Regions from separate parts of the Ramlibacter pinisoli genome, predicted to be linked through region 2. Evidence: predicted binding sites of a transcription regulator. Region 2 holds the regulator's gene; the other holds the start of a gene.
The links. Region 2 encodes NrdR, which represses ribonucleotide reductase genes. Its sites were predicted from a motif close to CACNANATNTNGTG; they were not measured.
Positions count from the first base shown of each region.

Region 1: the regulator NrdR is predicted to act here: its motif matches at 4,499-4,512, upstream of GON04_RS12405 (ribonucleoside-diphosphate reductase subunit alpha).

Region 1 covers NZ_WSEL01000003.1:2,293,484-2,301,086, forward strand. The annotation lists gene GON04_RS12380 (cytochrome C assembly family protein) at 1-209, shown strand, start outside; gene GON04_RS12385 (PP0621 family protein) at 206-448, shown strand; gene GON04_RS12390 (sensor histidine kinase) at 451-2,139, shown strand; gene GON04_RS12395 (sigma 54-interacting transcriptional regulator) at 2,136-3,608, shown strand; gene ampD (1,6-anhydro-N-acetylmuramyl-L-alanine amidase AmpD) at 3,586-4,167, shown strand; gene GON04_RS12405 (ribonucleoside-diphosphate reductase subunit alpha) at 4,576-7,506, shown strand.
Region 2 covers NZ_WSEL01000003.1:419,907-427,509, forward strand. The annotation lists gene GON04_RS03190 (DUF349 domain-containing protein) at 1-2,170, opposite strand, end outside; gene GON04_RS03195 (lytic transglycosylase domain-containing protein) at 2,877-3,704, shown strand; ZMP/ZTP riboswitch at 3,726-3,851, shown strand; gene glyA (serine hydroxymethyltransferase) at 3,887-5,131, shown strand; gene nrdR (transcriptional regulator NrdR) at 5,147-5,596, shown strand; gene GON04_RS03210 (GspH/FimT family pseudopilin) at 5,603-6,193, opposite strand; gene GON04_RS03215 (PilC/PilY family type IV pilus protein) at 6,373-7,603, opposite strand, start outside.

The sequences.
Region 1 (7,603 bases), 1.9 Mb from region 2:
TCTACGGGCGCGCCTGGCGCTGGGAGCACAAGACGGTGTTCTCGGTGCTGGCCTGGATCGCCTTCGCCCTGCTGCTGCTCGGGCGGGCCCGCTTCGGCTGGCGCGGTCGCACCGCGGTGCGGGTGCTCTACATCGGCTCGCTGCTGTTGCTGCTGGCCTACGTGGGCTCGCGCTTCGTGCTCGAAGTCGTGCTGGGGCGCACGGGATGAAGTACCTGCTGATCGCCGCCCTGGTGCTGGTCGTCTGGTTCCTCTGGCGCACGCCGCGCGTGCGCGCGCCCAAGGCGGCGGCGCCGACGCCGCCGCCACCCGGCCGGGCCCCCGCGCTGCCGCAGGAGATGGTGCGCTGCCCGGTCTGTGCGCTGCACCTGCCGCGCGGCGACGCGTTCGCCGGCAGCAGCGGCCGTCTCTACTGCAGCCACGAGCACCGCGCCGCGGGCGGCAATTGATGGTGGCGGCGCAGCCACCGGTCCGGCCGGCCTGGCACGCCGCCGAACCGGACTCCGCCTTCGTCCGGCTCTGGCTGGGGTTCGCCACCGCGCGCGTGTGCATCGGCGTCGCCCTGCTCCTGCTGCTGGTGATCGTGAAGACGCTCGGCAGCCAGCCCGGCGTGTCCGGCTGGCTGCTCGGCATGTGCGCCACCTACCTGCTGGCCGCGCTGGCGGTGCGGCTGCTGGTGCGGCCGCCGCGCCCCGGCCATGCGTTCGACCCGCAGTGGGTCTCCAGCATCGGGGTCGACCTGCTCGTCTTCGCGGCGCTGCAGCTGCTGCAGGTGGGCGGGATCTACTACGCGCCGCTGTTCGCCGTGCCGGTGCTGATGGCGGCCGTGCTGGGCTCGACCGTGCTGGCCCTGGGCACCGCCGCCGGTGCCGCGCTGCTGCTGCTGGCGGAGGCCTGGGTGCTCACGCTGCAGGTGCCCGGCGACCTGACGCAGCGCTTCCTGCAGGCCGGCCTCACCGGCATCGGCTTCTTCGCCCTCGCCTTCCTGGCGCATCAGCTGGCGCTGCGGCTGGCCCGGGAAGAGGAGGCCGGGCGCGCCAGCCGCCGGGCGGCCACGATGCAGGTGCAGGTGAACCAGCTGGTGATCGACACGCTGACCGATGGCGTGCTGGTGGTCGACCCCGACGGCCGGGTGCATGCCGCCAACCCGGCCGCGCGCGACCTGCTCTTCGCCCCGCCGGCAGCGCCGCTGCAGCTGGACGCCGAGCCGGCCTGGGAGCCGCTGGTCGAGATGGCGCGCCGCACCTTCGCCGGCGGCGAGGCCCAGATGGCCGACATCGCCATCCAGCGCCCCGGCGAGGCTGCGCGGCAGATGTATGCGCGCACCTGCCTGACGGCTCCCCAGGAGCCGGGCGGCGACAGCCTGTGCGTGGTGTTCCTGCACGACCTGCGCGAGATGGAGGCGCGGCTGCGCACCGAGAAGCTGGCCGCGATGGGGCGCATGTCGACCGCCGTGGCGCACGAGATCCGCAACCCGCTGGCCGCCATCTCGCAGGCCAACGAACTGCTGGCCGAGGACCTGGAGCAGCCGGCGCACCGGCAGCTGAGCGCCATGGTGAAGCAGAACGCCCAGCGCCTGCAGCAGATCGTCGAGGAGATCCTGGACGTCGCCCGGGTCCAGCACCAGGCCGTCAACCTGTCGACCCCGACCCTGGCCCTGGACGCCGACGTGCGCGGCCACTGCGACGACTGGATCGGCCAGCACCGCAGCGCTGGACGGGTGCAGCTGGCGCTGGCCGCGCCCGGCTCGGCGGTCTGGTTCGAGCCGGACCACCTGCGCCGGGTGCTGGTCAACCTGCTGGACAACGCGCTGCGCTACGCCTCGCAACGCGAGGACGCAATCCAGGTCGCCACCGAGGGCGGCGAGGCGCCCACGCTGGTGGTCTGGAGCGACGGCCCGGGGCTCGATCCGGCCGTCGAGTGGCACCTGTTCGAGCCGTTCTTCTCGTCCGAGAGCCGCTCCAGCGGTCTGGGCCTCTACATCTGCCGCCAGCTGTGCGAACGGCACGGGGCCAGCATCGGTTACCGGCGCGGCCCCGCGCCCGCCGGCGACCGGCGCAACGGCAACGCGTTTTTCGTGGCTTTCCGCACGGCCCCGCCGGCGACCGCCACTGTCGCGTTTGCGAGAATGGCGGCGTGAGCGCCCCACCCGCCGCTACCCCTGCCCAGGTCCTCGTCGTCGACGACGAGCCGGACCTGCGCACGCTCTACGAGCTGACGCTGCTGCGCGAGGGCTACCAGGTCGATTCGGCGGCCACGCTGGCCGACGCCTGGCAGCACCTGCAGGAGCGGCGCTTCGATGCCGTGATCACCGACATGCGCCTGCCCGACGGCCAGGGCCTGGAGCTGCTGCAGCGCATGCTGGTGCAGCAGCGCAGCGAGCGCTGCATCGTCATGACCGCCTACGGCTCGGCCGAGAACGCCGTCGAGGCGCTCAAGGCCGGTGCCTTCGACTACCTCACCAAGCCGGTCGACCTCAAGCAGTTCCGCAGCGTGGTCGCCTCGGCCATCCACGACCGCCAGCCGCCGGCGCGCGCCCGGGCCGCCGCGGCCGGACCGAAGGCGCCGGACCGTTCACCGGCCGGCGGCCAGGCCGCGCTCGACCGCCTGGTGGGCAACTCGGCGCCGATGCAGCAGGTCAAGGACCGGATCGCGCGGGTGGCCCGCAGCATGGCGCCGGTGCTGGTGCGCGGCGAGTCGGGCACCGGCAAGGAACTGGCGGCGCGCGCGCTGCATGCCTGCAGCCACCGTGCCGACGGCCCGTTCGTCGCGGTCAACTGCGGCGCCATCCCGGAATCGCTGCTCGAGGCCGAGTTCTTCGGCGCCCGCAAGGGCTCCTACACCGGAGCCAACGCCGACCGCGAGGGCTACTTCCAGGCCGCCCAGGGCGGCACGCTGTTCCTCGACGAGATCGGCGACCTGCCGCTGGCGATGCAGTCCAAGCTGCTGCGCGCCATCCAGGAGCGGCAGGTGCGGGCGCTGGGCTCCACCCAGGAGGACGCGGTCGACGTGCGCGTCGTCAGCGCCACCCACCGCGACCTGGCGGCCGACGTCGCCGGCGGCCGGTTCCGCCAGGACCTGTACTACCGCCTCAACGTGATCGAGATCGTGGTGCCGCCGCTGCGCGAGCGCCGCGACGACCTGCCGGCCCTGTGCGAGGCGCTGCTGGGCCGCATCGCCCAGGAAGCGGGCATGCCGGCGCCGGCTCTGTCGCCCGCGGTCATCGACCAGCTGGCCGCCCATCCGCTGGCCGGCAACGTGCGTGAACTGGAGAACCTGCTGCACCGCGCGGTGGCGCTGTCCGACGGCCAGGTGCTGCAGGTCGACGCCATCGCCGCCGCGGCCCCGCCCGCCCCGGTGCGGCCGCCGGCCGAGGTCGCCCAGGCGCCGGACGCTGCCCCGCCGGGGCTGCCCTCGGACCTGCAGGGCTACCTGGACCAGCGCGAGCGCGAGATCCTCGTGCGTGCGCTGCACGAGACCGGGTTCAACCGCACCGCCGCCGCCCAGCGGCTCGGGCTGAGCCTGCGGCAGATCCGCTACCGCATCGCCCGCCTCGCCATCGCCGTGCCGGGCGGGGACGATCCCAATGACGGCCCCCTCAGCGCCTGACGACGCACTCTGGTCGGGCGGCTGGTACCGCTTCGCGCGTCGCCTGGACTCGCCCAACTTCGGCCCGCGCCCGGCCGGCGCGCAGGTCGACCTGGTCGTGGTGCATTCGATCAGCCTGCCGCCAGGACAGTACGGCGGCGACGAAGTCCAGGCGCTGTTCACCAACACGCTCGACTGGGACGCCCATCCCTACTTCCGGCAGATCGAGGGCCTGCAGGTCTCGGCCCACTTCTATGTGCGCCGCGGCGGCGAGCTGTGGCAGTTCGTCAGCTGCGACGAGCGGGCCTGGCATGCGGGCGCGTCGCACTGGCGCGGGCGCGGCAACTGCAACGACGACTCGGTCGGCATCGAACTCGAGGGGCTGGAGGGCGAGCCGTTCGAGCCGGCGCAATACGAGGCGCTGGCGGCGGTCTGCGCGGCCCTCGCGCAGCGCTATCCGGTGCGCCACGTGGCCGGCCACGAACACATCGCGCCCGGCCGCAAGCAGGACCCCGGCAGCGGCTTCGACTGGGCCCTGCTGCGCCGCCACCTCGGTTGGGACGCGACCGCGTTTCCGTAACCGGGTGCAACGCGTTGCGCCAGCGCGACCACTACATCTAGCGTATTGCCTCGACATGAGGCACTAGCTATAGTGGATTTTCCAGGGAAGAGGTGTCAACGCCATGGATCCACGAGCCGACGAAACACCGTTGCCGCAAGGCCCATACAGCCGCTGTGGATGGCTTGCACACAAGCTCAACCGTCGCTGCCGCTGAGCCATGGCCGATCAGGCACGGTTGGTGCTGTCCGGCGTGCCCGCCGGTGCCCAAACTACCCACTTGCTGTCCACAGCTTGTGCACCTTCCACCCACTGGTTAAACACTACCTATAGTGCTTGCAAGCACCCGGGGCACTATCTATAGTGCTTCAGCACCCTGAACGGGTACACTCCGCCACCCCGAAAGAGATACACAGCCCGAGGATCTCCATGCAATCTTCCACGAGCATCGCCAGCACCACGACTTCCGCCCTTTCGCCCTCGGGCGCGGCCGGTGGCACCGTCTCCAGCGCGGCCCCCGCCGCCCTGGCCCACTACCAGATCATCCGGCGCAACGGCGCCGTCGTCCCCTTCGAGCCGAACAAGATCGCCGTCGCCATGATGAAGGCGTTCCTGGCCGTGCACGGCACCCAGGGCGCGGCCTCCGCCAGCGTGCGCGAGACCGTCGACGGCCTGACGCAGGCCGTCATCCGCGCGCTGGTGCGCTCGCGCCCGGGCGGCGGCACCTTCCACATCGAGGACGTGCAGGACCAGGTCGAACTGGGCCTGATGCGTGGCGGCCACCACGACATCGCGCGCGCCTACGTGCTGTACCGCGACCGCCGCGCCCAGGAGCGCGCCAAGCAGAGCCAGCCGGCCGCCCCCGAGGCACCGGTGCTGCACGTCACCGACGGCGGCCGCCGCGTCGAACTCGACCTGGGCCACCTGCAGTCGCTGATCGAGCACGCCTGCCGCAACCTGTCGGCCGACGTCAAGGCCGATCCCATCGTCGCCGAGACGATGCGCAACCTGTACGACGGCGTGCCGATCGACGAGGTCTACAAGGCGTCCATCCTGGCGGCCCGCACGCTGATCGAGAAGGACCCCGACTACACCTACGCCACCGCGCGCCTGCTGCTGCACACCATCTTCAAGGAGGTGCTGGGCCGCGACATCACGCCGGCCGAGATGGCCGGCAGCTACGCCGACTACTTCCCCGGCTTCGTCAAGAAGGGGGTCGAGGCCGAGCTGCTCAACCCCGAGCTGCTGCAGTACGACCTGAAGCGCCTGGGCGCCGCCCTGAAGGCCGACCGCGACATGCAGTTCGACTACCTGGGCCTGCAGACGCTGTACGACCGCTACTTCCTGCACGTGCGCAAGACCCGCATCGAGCTGCCGCAGGCCTTCTTCATGCGCGTGGCGATGGGCCTGGCGCTCAACGAGATCGACCGCGAGGCGCGCGCCATCGAGTTCTACGAGGTGCTGTCGAGCTTCGACTTCATGTCGTCGACCCCGACCCTGTTCAACAGCGGCACCCTGCGCTCGCAGCTGTCGTCCTGCTACCTCACGACCGTGCCCGACGACCTGGACGGCATCTACGAGTCGATCAAGGAAAACGCCCTGCTGTCCAAGTTCGCCGGCGGCCTGGGCAACGACTGGACCCGCGTGCGCGCCCTGGGCTCGCACATCAAGGGCACCAACGGCGAGTCGCAGGGCGTCGTGCCGTTCCTGAAGGTCGTGAACGACACCGCCGTGGCGGTCAACCAGGGCGGCAAGCGCAAGGGCGCCGTCTGCACCTACCTGGAGAGCTGGCACCTCGACATCGAGGAGTTCCTGGAGCTGCGCAAGAACACCGGCGACGACCGCCGGCGCACCCATGACATGAACACGGCCAACTGGATCCCCGACCTGTTCATGCGCCGCGTCATGGAAAAGGGCGAGTGGACGCTGTTCTCGCCCTCCTCCGTGCCCGACCTGCACGACAAGTTCGGCGAGGAGTTCGAGCGCGCCTACGTCGCCTACGAGGACAAGGCCCGGCGCGGCGAGATCAAGCCCAGCAAGACGGTGCCGGCCTCCGACATGTGGCGCAAGATGCTCTCGATGCTGTTCGAGACCGGCCATCCCTGGATCACGTTCAAGGATGCCTGCAACGTGCGCTCGCCCCAGCAGCACGCCGGCGTCGTGCACTCGTCCAACCTGTGCACCGAGATCACGCTCAACACCAGCGACACCGAGACCGCCGTCTGCAACCTGGGTTCGGTCAACCTGCTGCAGCACCTGAAGGACGGGCAGATCGACCAGGACAAGCTGCAGCACACGATCCGGGTGGCGATGCGCATGCTCGACAACGTGATCGACATCAACTACTACGCGGTCAAGAAGGCGCGCGACTCCAACCTGCGCCACCGCCCGGTGGGCCTGGGCGTCATGGGCTTCCAGGATGCGCTGTACGAGCTGCGCATTCCCTATGCCTCGGAACAGGCGGTGCAGTTCGCCGACCGCTCGATGGAGGCGGTCTGCTACCACGCCTACTGGGCCTCGACCGAGCTGGCCCGCGAACGCGGCCGCTACTCCAGCTTCAAGGGCTCGCTGTGGGACCAGGGCCTGCTGCCGCCCGACACGCTTGACCTGCTGGCCAAGGCCCGCGGCGGCTATGTCGAGGTCGACCGCTCGGCCACCCTCGACTGGGACGCACTGCGCCGCAAGATCGCGCAGGACGGCATGCGCAACTCCAACTGCGTGGCCATCGCCCCCACCGCCACCATCTCCAACATCATCGGCGTCGACGCTTCCATCGAGCCGTGCTTCGGCAACCTGTCGGTCAAGTCCAACCTGTCCGGCGAGTTCACCGTCATCAACCACTACCTGGTGCGCGACCTCAAGCGGCTGGGCCTGTGGGACGACGTGATGGTGATGGACCTCAAGCACTTCGACGGCTCGCTGCGCCCCATCGACCGCGTGCCCCAGGAGGTCAAGGCCCTGTACGCCACCGCCTTCGAGGTCGAGCCGGTGTGGCTGGTCGAGGCGGCGGCGCGGCGCCAGAAGTGGATCGACCAGGCCCAGTCGCTGAACATCTACATGGCCGGCGCGTCGGGCAAGAAGCTGGACGACACCTACAAGCTGGCGTGGCTGCGCGGCCTGAAGACGACCTACTACCTGCGCACCATCAGCGCGACGCACGCCGAGAAGTCGACCGTGCAATCGGGTCGCCTGAACGCGGTGGCCTCGGGTGCGGGCGGTGCACTGAACGCCGGTGCGGCAGGCGCTCCGTCGGCGCTCGAAGCAGCGGCCGCTGCAGCGCAGGCACAGATGAATGCGACGCCCGCGACCGACATCAAGTTCTGCGCGATCGACGACCCCACGTGCGAGGCGTGCCAGTAACGACGAAGAGAGATGTGTCGGCGTTCTCCGACAGGACGCCGATGCAAACGAGCAACACAATCGCGCCGTGATGTGAACAGACACTTTGCAACACACA
Region 2 (7,603 bases):
GATCGGCTCCGGCAGCCGGGTCGGCCTCCACCGCTTCGTCGCCGGCGGGAGCCGTGGCGGCAGACGGCTCGCTCTGGCCACCGACGCGTGCCTGCTCGGCCTTGGCTTCTGCCTGGCCGCGCAGCGCAGCATCGAGGGCCGCCATCGCGGTGCGGATGCGATGAGCGTCGCCGCTGGCGTTGGCCGCCTCGAGCGCCTTGGACGCTTCCAGCACGGCGCGATCGCGATCGCTCAGGGCCGAGGCCGCACGCTCGCGATCTTCCGTCTTGCGCTGGAAGGCGTCGTCGATCGGCTTGCGGAACGCGTCCCACAGCTTCTGTTCCTGCTTGCGGTCGAGCGGCACCGTCTGGGCCTCGGCCTGCCAGCGCTGCTGCAGCGACTTGACGGCATCGATGCGCAATTGCGGCGCGGCGCCCAGCACCTTGGCCTCGTCGATCATCGCGTGGCGGCGCTCGAGGCTCTGCTTCTGCGCCGCTGCCAGCGGCGCCTCGGCGGCCTGGATCGCCTGCTTCCACTGCGGCTGCAGCTCGGCGAACGCCTTCTCGCTGAGGTGGCCCGCCTCGCGCCAGCGGTTCTCGAACTGGTGGATGACGCGGTTGAAGCCCTTCCAGTCGCCGCCGGCGGCCGTGGCATTGGCGCCGGCCCAGGCCTTGACCTCGTCGATCAGGGCCACGCGGTGCGCGCGGTGTTCGGCCGCCTCGGACTTGACCTTGTCCAGCCAGGCCTCCACCACCTTGTGCGCCTCGTTGCAGGCCTCGTCGAAGCGACGCCACAGGGCGTGGTTGGGCGGCCCGCCCTGGTCGACCTGCTTCCACTGCTCGCGCAGGGCACGCAGCTGTTCCTGCATCTTGCGGCCGCCGAAGCGCGGCTTGCGGATCACGTGCTGGCCGGGTGCGGGTGCCGGTGCGAGCGCCGGCGCCGGCGCGGGCGCGGGTGCCGGCGCCGCGGCCTGCTCGGGCGGCGCGTCGCCAGCGGTGCCAGCTTCGGCCGCTGCCGCACTTGCTTCGGGCTGGCCTTCGGCCGGGGCCGGAGCCGGGGCCGCAGCGGGCTCCACCGGCTGCTCGAGCGCAGCCGCCGGGACGGTGGCGACGGTCTCGAACAGGCCCTCGGCCTTGGCGACCAGTTCCTGGCGCAGCTGGTCGGCACGCCAGCGCTGCCAGCCCTCGAGCTCGCCCGCCGAGGCGAGCAGCGCATGGGCCTGGTTCTCCAGCTTGTCCTCGATCAGCTTGCCGTGTTCCTTCAGGGCATTGCGCAGCGCCGCAGCGGCGCCCGAAGTCGCCTTGCCGTGGCCCTGCGCCAGTTCCTGTTCGAGCTTGACCAGCGCGGCGCCGACCGTCTCGTTGGCCTTGGCGCGCACCTCCGGGTCGACCTTGGGCCGCGCCGGCTTGGCGGCGGGCGCCTCAACCGGCACGCCGCGCGCGGCGCGCAGTTCATCGGCCCACACGGGCACCGGCGGCAGCGGCGCCGCCGGATCGGCGTCGGCCGCGGCGGCCAGGGCGAGCGCGCTCTGGAACGCCTCCCACACGGCCTGCAGCTGCCCGCGCGAGGCTTCCAGCAGGGGCGGGAAACGGGGGTCGACGCTGGCCCAGTTGGAATCGGCCACCAGGGCGTCGGCCTGCGACTGCCATTCCGGCACGTCGGCCCGCAGTGCGTCGGCGGCCCCCTGGGCGTCGCGCCACGACTTGGTGGACAGCACCTCGATGCGCTGGGCCAGCAGGACGGCGGCCTCGCGCTGCACCTGGACCCGATGCTGCAGGTCCTCGATGCCCTTCACGCGGTCGGCCAGGCGCGTCTTGAGCGACGCCAGCGGCTCCCGGCTGAGCGGAGCGCCAGCCTTGGCGGCGTCGCGCTGCCAGGCCATGGCGTCGGCGATGTTCACGCGCGGCTGTCCGAGCAGGCCCTCGGCCTTCTGCGCCCACTCGGCGGCGATGGCCTCCTGGCCCTTGCTGCGCTTGATCTCGTCCAGGCGCGCGCGCACCAGGCGGGCGGCTCCCTTGTCGCGGGCGCTCAGTTCCCGGTAGACCTCCTGCAACTGCTCGCCGCCCGGGTTGCCCGCCAGCCAGTCACGCAGGCGCGCGGCGCGCTCGCCCGAGGTGGGCGCGGAGAAGGCACCGCCCGTCATCTCGTCGAGGGCCTGGGTGTCGGAAGGTTTGGAGCTGGTAGCGGTCACTTGGGTCGGATCTGAAAAAAACACGCCCTCGCGTCTGCGGGGGCCGGGCCGTATTCTCGCCGCGAAAGCGAATGACACCAGCGAGGCCGCAAAAACGAGAAAGCCCGGCAGGGGCCTGAAGCCGGTCTGCCGGGCTTGGCGACGGCACGAGGCCGACGTCGCTTGTGCCGCCAGGAGCTCATCGTCCCGGCGCCACCGGGAGCAAGAGATTGCCCCCAGGAGGGACCGGCTCCGCTACCGGAGTGGCGGGACCGGTTCAATGCTCGATCACTCGAGCCCAGACAAGTTAGAGGAATCGCCATCCCATTGCCAATGCGAGTTTTCAATCAGCCGCTCCTGCCCAATGCGGGTGGATGGGCATCCAGCGGGTGGGCATCGGCTGACACGGTGATTCGCCGCCGGACGACGGTTCAGCAGGCCCGAACGCCGTAAATTGGTGTTTCCATTGGCAATTTTTTGCATAAGAAATAACTCTTTAATTCTTGACTCGTTATTAGGCAGCCTCCTAGAATCCGCCCGTCCCGTCCAGCCACATGGCGGGGGACACCCGAACCGCTGCCGAACCCGGCAAAGTCGTCGCCCTGTTGCAGGTCCCTCCAAGGGAGCCCCGGGGCCTCGATGGCGACCCAATCCAAACGAGGAGCTTGATGGACGGCGCGCTCGAACGAGCGCCCCCCAGCAAGCCCCGCGCGTAGAAAGGCGTGCTATGACAGCGTCAGGACGAGTGGCCCAGGCATTGCGAACCTTCGCATCCGATGTCGCCGAGGGCTTCTTCGAGATCACCCACAACGGATTCGCCCTCGTCGGCGTCAGCGTCGTGTTCGCGCTCGCCATGCTCTCGGTCCGGCCGGACCTGCGGCAGGTGGGCGAGTCCCAGCTGATGAGCTGGCTGCAGGCCCGGCAGGTGGCGGCGCTGGGCATGGTGCCCGAGCTGGACGCCATCGACCGCGCCACGGCGGCCAACCCCAAGGACCTGCCCAAGCAGCAGGCCGCCGTCGCCTATTGGCTGAGCAAGAAGTACCGCGTGGCGCCGGAACCGGTGAGCGCCCTGGTCGCCGAGGCCTACGAGGTCGGCCGCAAGACCAAGCTCGACCCCACCCTGATCCTGGCGGTCATGGCCGTGGAATCCGGCTTCAACCCGTTCGCCCAGAGCCCGGTGGGCGCCCAGGGCCTGATGCAGGTCATGACCGGCGTGCACAGCGACAAGTACGAGATCTTCGGCGGCAAGCTGGCGGCCTTCGACCCCGTGACCAACCTGCGGGTGGGTGTCAAGGTGCTGCAGGAGTGCATCCAGCGCGCCGGCTCCCTGCAGGGCGGGCTGAAGTTCTACGTCGGCGCCGCCCTGCTGGCCGAGGACGGCGGCTACGCCGACAAGGTGATGGCCGAACACGCCCGCCTGCAGCAGGTGGCCGCCGGCCGCGCCGTGCCGCTGGCACCGCCGGGCACGCTGCGCACGGTGGTCCCGGTGCCGGCGAAGGACGAGCCGCTGGCCGCGCCCGAGCGGGCTGCCGACAAGGTCGCCTCCATTTTCTGACCTCCGGGCTCGGCTACACTCTTCCCGGTACGCGACTGGCGATAGGCGCGGCGCCCTGCAGGGGCCCTGGCGCTGACGTGGGCCACCACTGGGAAGCGTGCCGCCGGCGCAGTCGCCGGTGTTCCGCCGTTCGCCTGGGCAGCCCTTGTGCATCACAGGGACCACACGTCTGGACTGCCGCCATGTACCACCGCAACATCCTCATCGAGCAAGCCGATCCCGAGCTGTGGACGGCCATCGTCGCCGAGAACCGCCGCCAGGAAGAGCACATCGAGCTGATCGCCAGCGAGAACTACGCTTCCCCCGCCGTCATGGCGGCCCAGGGCACGCAGCTCACCAACAAGTACGCCGAGGGCTATCCCGGCAAGCGCTATTACGGCGGCTGCGAGAACGTCGACATCGCCGAGCAGCTGGCGATCGACCGCGTCAAGCAGCTGTTCGGCGCCGAGGCCGCCAACGTGCAGGCCCATTCCGGCGCGCAGGCCAACGAGGCCGTGTTCCTGGCCTTCCTCAAGCCCGGCGACACCATCATGGGCATGAGTCTGGCCGAAGGCGGCCACCTCACGCACGGCATGGCGCTCAACATGAGCGGCAAGTGGTTCAACGTGGTCTCCTACGGCCTGGACGCCCAGGAAGCGATCGACTACGACGCCATGGAGCGCAAGGCGCGCGAGACCAGGCCCAAGCTGATCATCGCCGGCGCCTCCGCCTACGCCCTGCGCATCGACTTCGAGCGCTTCGCCCGGGTCGCCCGCGAGGTCGGGGCCATCTTCATGGTCGACATGGCCCACTATGCCGGCCTCATCGCCGCCGGCGAGTACCCCAACCCGGTGCCGCACGCCGACGTGGTGACTTCCACCACCCACAAGAGCCTGCGCGGCCCGCGCGGCGGCATCATCCTGATGAAGTCGCAGCATGAGAAGGCGATCAACAGCGCCATCTTCCCCGGCCTGCAGGGCGGCCCGCTGATGCACGTCATCGCCGCCAAGGCGGTCGCCTTCAAGGAGGCGCTCCAGCCCGAGTTCAAGGCCTACCAGCAGCAGGTGGTGAAGAACGCCCGCGTGGTGGCCGAGACGCTGGTCGAGCGCGGCCTGCGCATCGTCAGCGGCCGCACCGAGAGCCACGTCATGCTGGTCGACCTGCGCGCCAAGGGCATCACCGGCAAGGACGCCGAGGCGGTGCTGGGCAGCGCGCACATGACGATCAACAAGAACGCCATCCCCAACGATCCCGAGAAGCCGATGGTCACCAGCGGCGTGCGAATCGGCACGCCCGCCATGACCACCCGCGGGTTCCGGGAGGACGAGGCGCGGATCACCGCCAACCTCATCGCCGACGTGCTGGACAACCCGCGCGACCCGGCCAACATCGCGGCGGTGCGCGAGAAGGTCAACGCCCTCACCCGCCGGTTCCCGGTCTACAAGTGAGCAAGTGAGACTGTGATGAAGTGCCCCTTCTGCGGCAACGTCGATACCCAGGTGGTGGAGACGCGCGTCGCCGAAGACGGGGACTTCATCCGCCGGCGCCGCCAGTGCGCCCACTGCGAGAAGCGCTTCACCACCTACGAGCGGCCCGACGTCACCTTCCCCGCGGTGGTCAAGAAGGATGGCCGCCGCATCGACTACGAGCGCGCCAAGCTGCTCGGTTCCATGACGCTGGCGCTGCGCAAGCGGCCGGTCAGCACCGAGCAGGTCGACGGCGCGGTGGAACGCATCGAGGAGAAGCTGCTCAACCTCGGCCTGCGCGAAATCCCAAGTGCCCGCATCGGGGAGCTCGTGATGCGCGAGCTGAAGAAGCTCGACAAGGTGGGCTACGTGCGCTTTGCCAGCGTGTACCGCAGCTTCGAGGACATCGACGAATTCAAGACGGTGGTCGACGAGATCCGGCGCTAGACCTGGTCAGCAACTGCCGACCGTTGTCTTCTGCACGCGCGGGCGGCCGCTGGCGTTGATGACGATCTGCCGGGCCGCCGTGGGCCCCGCCGACTCGCGGCAGACGGTCAGGGTGCCGGCCTGGAAACCGCCGCCCACCAGCCGCGTGGACCCGTTGCCCACATAGGCCACGTAGCGCGCCAGGCTGCCGTTGCCGGTGAGGCGCACGTCGGCCGGCAACGCCCCCTGGCGCTGCAGCAGGGGCTCCGACGCATCGCGCTGCCCGTCGTCGTCGCCGTCCACGAACACGATCCAGCCCTGCTGCCAGCCGCCGGCGTCGGCGCAGGATGACCCGTTCGACGACTTGCAGGACACCACGCGCCCGCGCCGGTGGATGGCCTCGCTGCGGGTGAGCAGCAGGTCCCCGAGCAGGTCGTTGGCGGCCGCGCTCACACGCACCGATGCGGCGAGAGCGCGCAGGGACGGCATGGCGGTCGAGGCAAGGACGGCCGACACCGCCAGCACGGCCAGCACCTCGACCAGCGTGAAGCCGGGCTCGGGCGGCCTGCGCCCCTGCCAGGCGCGGCCGCTGCCCGAGCGCGGTGTGGTTCTCCCCATGCCCGCAATCTAGGCGCTGCGGGCGCATCGCCAAGGCAACTCTGCCCCACCGGCCCGTCGCCCCAAGTCACCGCCAGGCTGTGCGCCAGTTCACCGGGCGCCCCCCAGGCTAGCGAACCGGCCACGGGGCGAAAAAAAAGGGGGCCTCATGGCCCCCCAGTCCCCGTCCCGCTTTGCGGCTATTTCTTGTACCAGTAAGTCCGCTTCAACCTCTTCGGGATCACCTTGCCCACGTTGCAGTTCTCGAGTGCCGAGTTGCAAGGGGTGCTGTTCGTGCCGCCCAGCTGGTCGCCGGCGATGCCGCAGCCGATGCAGAACTTCTCGTTCGTGGTCGTGGTGGTCGTGCTGCCGTTGCCGTTGTTGGTGGTCTTGGTGATCTGCACCACGCCGGCCACCGCGCTGGGGGGCATGCCGCCGCCCTGCAGCACGTTGCTCACGGCCGACCCGTCGAAGGGGCTGACGCCGTAGGCCTTGGCCTGGCCCAGGTTGGCGGCGCAGGTGGCGCTGGTGTCGATCGGCTTGTTGGTCGAGAAGAACACCGTGCCATTGACCGTCAGAGGCGCATTGACCACCTTCTCGCCCGTAGCGAGGGTGATGTAGAAGCCGTCCCGGGTCCCGTTCCAGTTCGTGCTGGTGGCGTTGAACAGGTTGCTCAGGTTCAGGTCGTGGGTATCCGGCGTGCCGACCGTGGTGCCCGTGTCCTTGAGCATGAAGAAACGGTCGACCACGTTGTAGGACGAGCCGTTGCCCGTGTTCTTCAGCGGATGCTCGCGGTCACCGGAGGCAATGGAGATCGCCTCGTAGGACCCGGTCGCGCCCGGGCCCTTGATGGTCAGCACCGAGGGCGGGAAGAAGAACTTGCGCGGTGCGCGCGCCACCGTGTCGGGGGAGACGATGGGGCAGGTCGGGTTCGCCGCGGCACCGTTGTCGCAGCCCAGGGCGGCGATCTTGGTGACCGACCAGCGGGTGCGGTCGCTGTTGCTCACGTCCAGGCGCCACACGTTGCCGCCCAGGTCGCCGACGTACAGCTTGTCGACCCGGCCGTCGTTGTCGCGGTCGACGAACGTGACGTCGGACGGGATCGGCTGCGTCATGCCCGACACCTGCTTGCAGGTCGCCGAGGTGGTGCAGCCGGGCGTGGCGCTCCAGACCAGGTCACCGCTGACGGCATCGACGATGTAGACGGCGCGACCCATGGTGGACGTGCCGGGCGGCTCGGTGTCCTGGGCCGGGTCATAGCCGCCGCCGAAGACCAGCACCGGGTTGGCCCAGTTCTGCAGCACCGTCAGCCGCGGGCGCGACCAGGTCTGGCCCAGTTCCTCGAAGCCGGTGCTGGTGTTGCTGATGGTCCAGAGCCGCTGGGGCGACTGCGGCTGGCTGACGTCCAGGCCATAGATGAACCGGCCACCG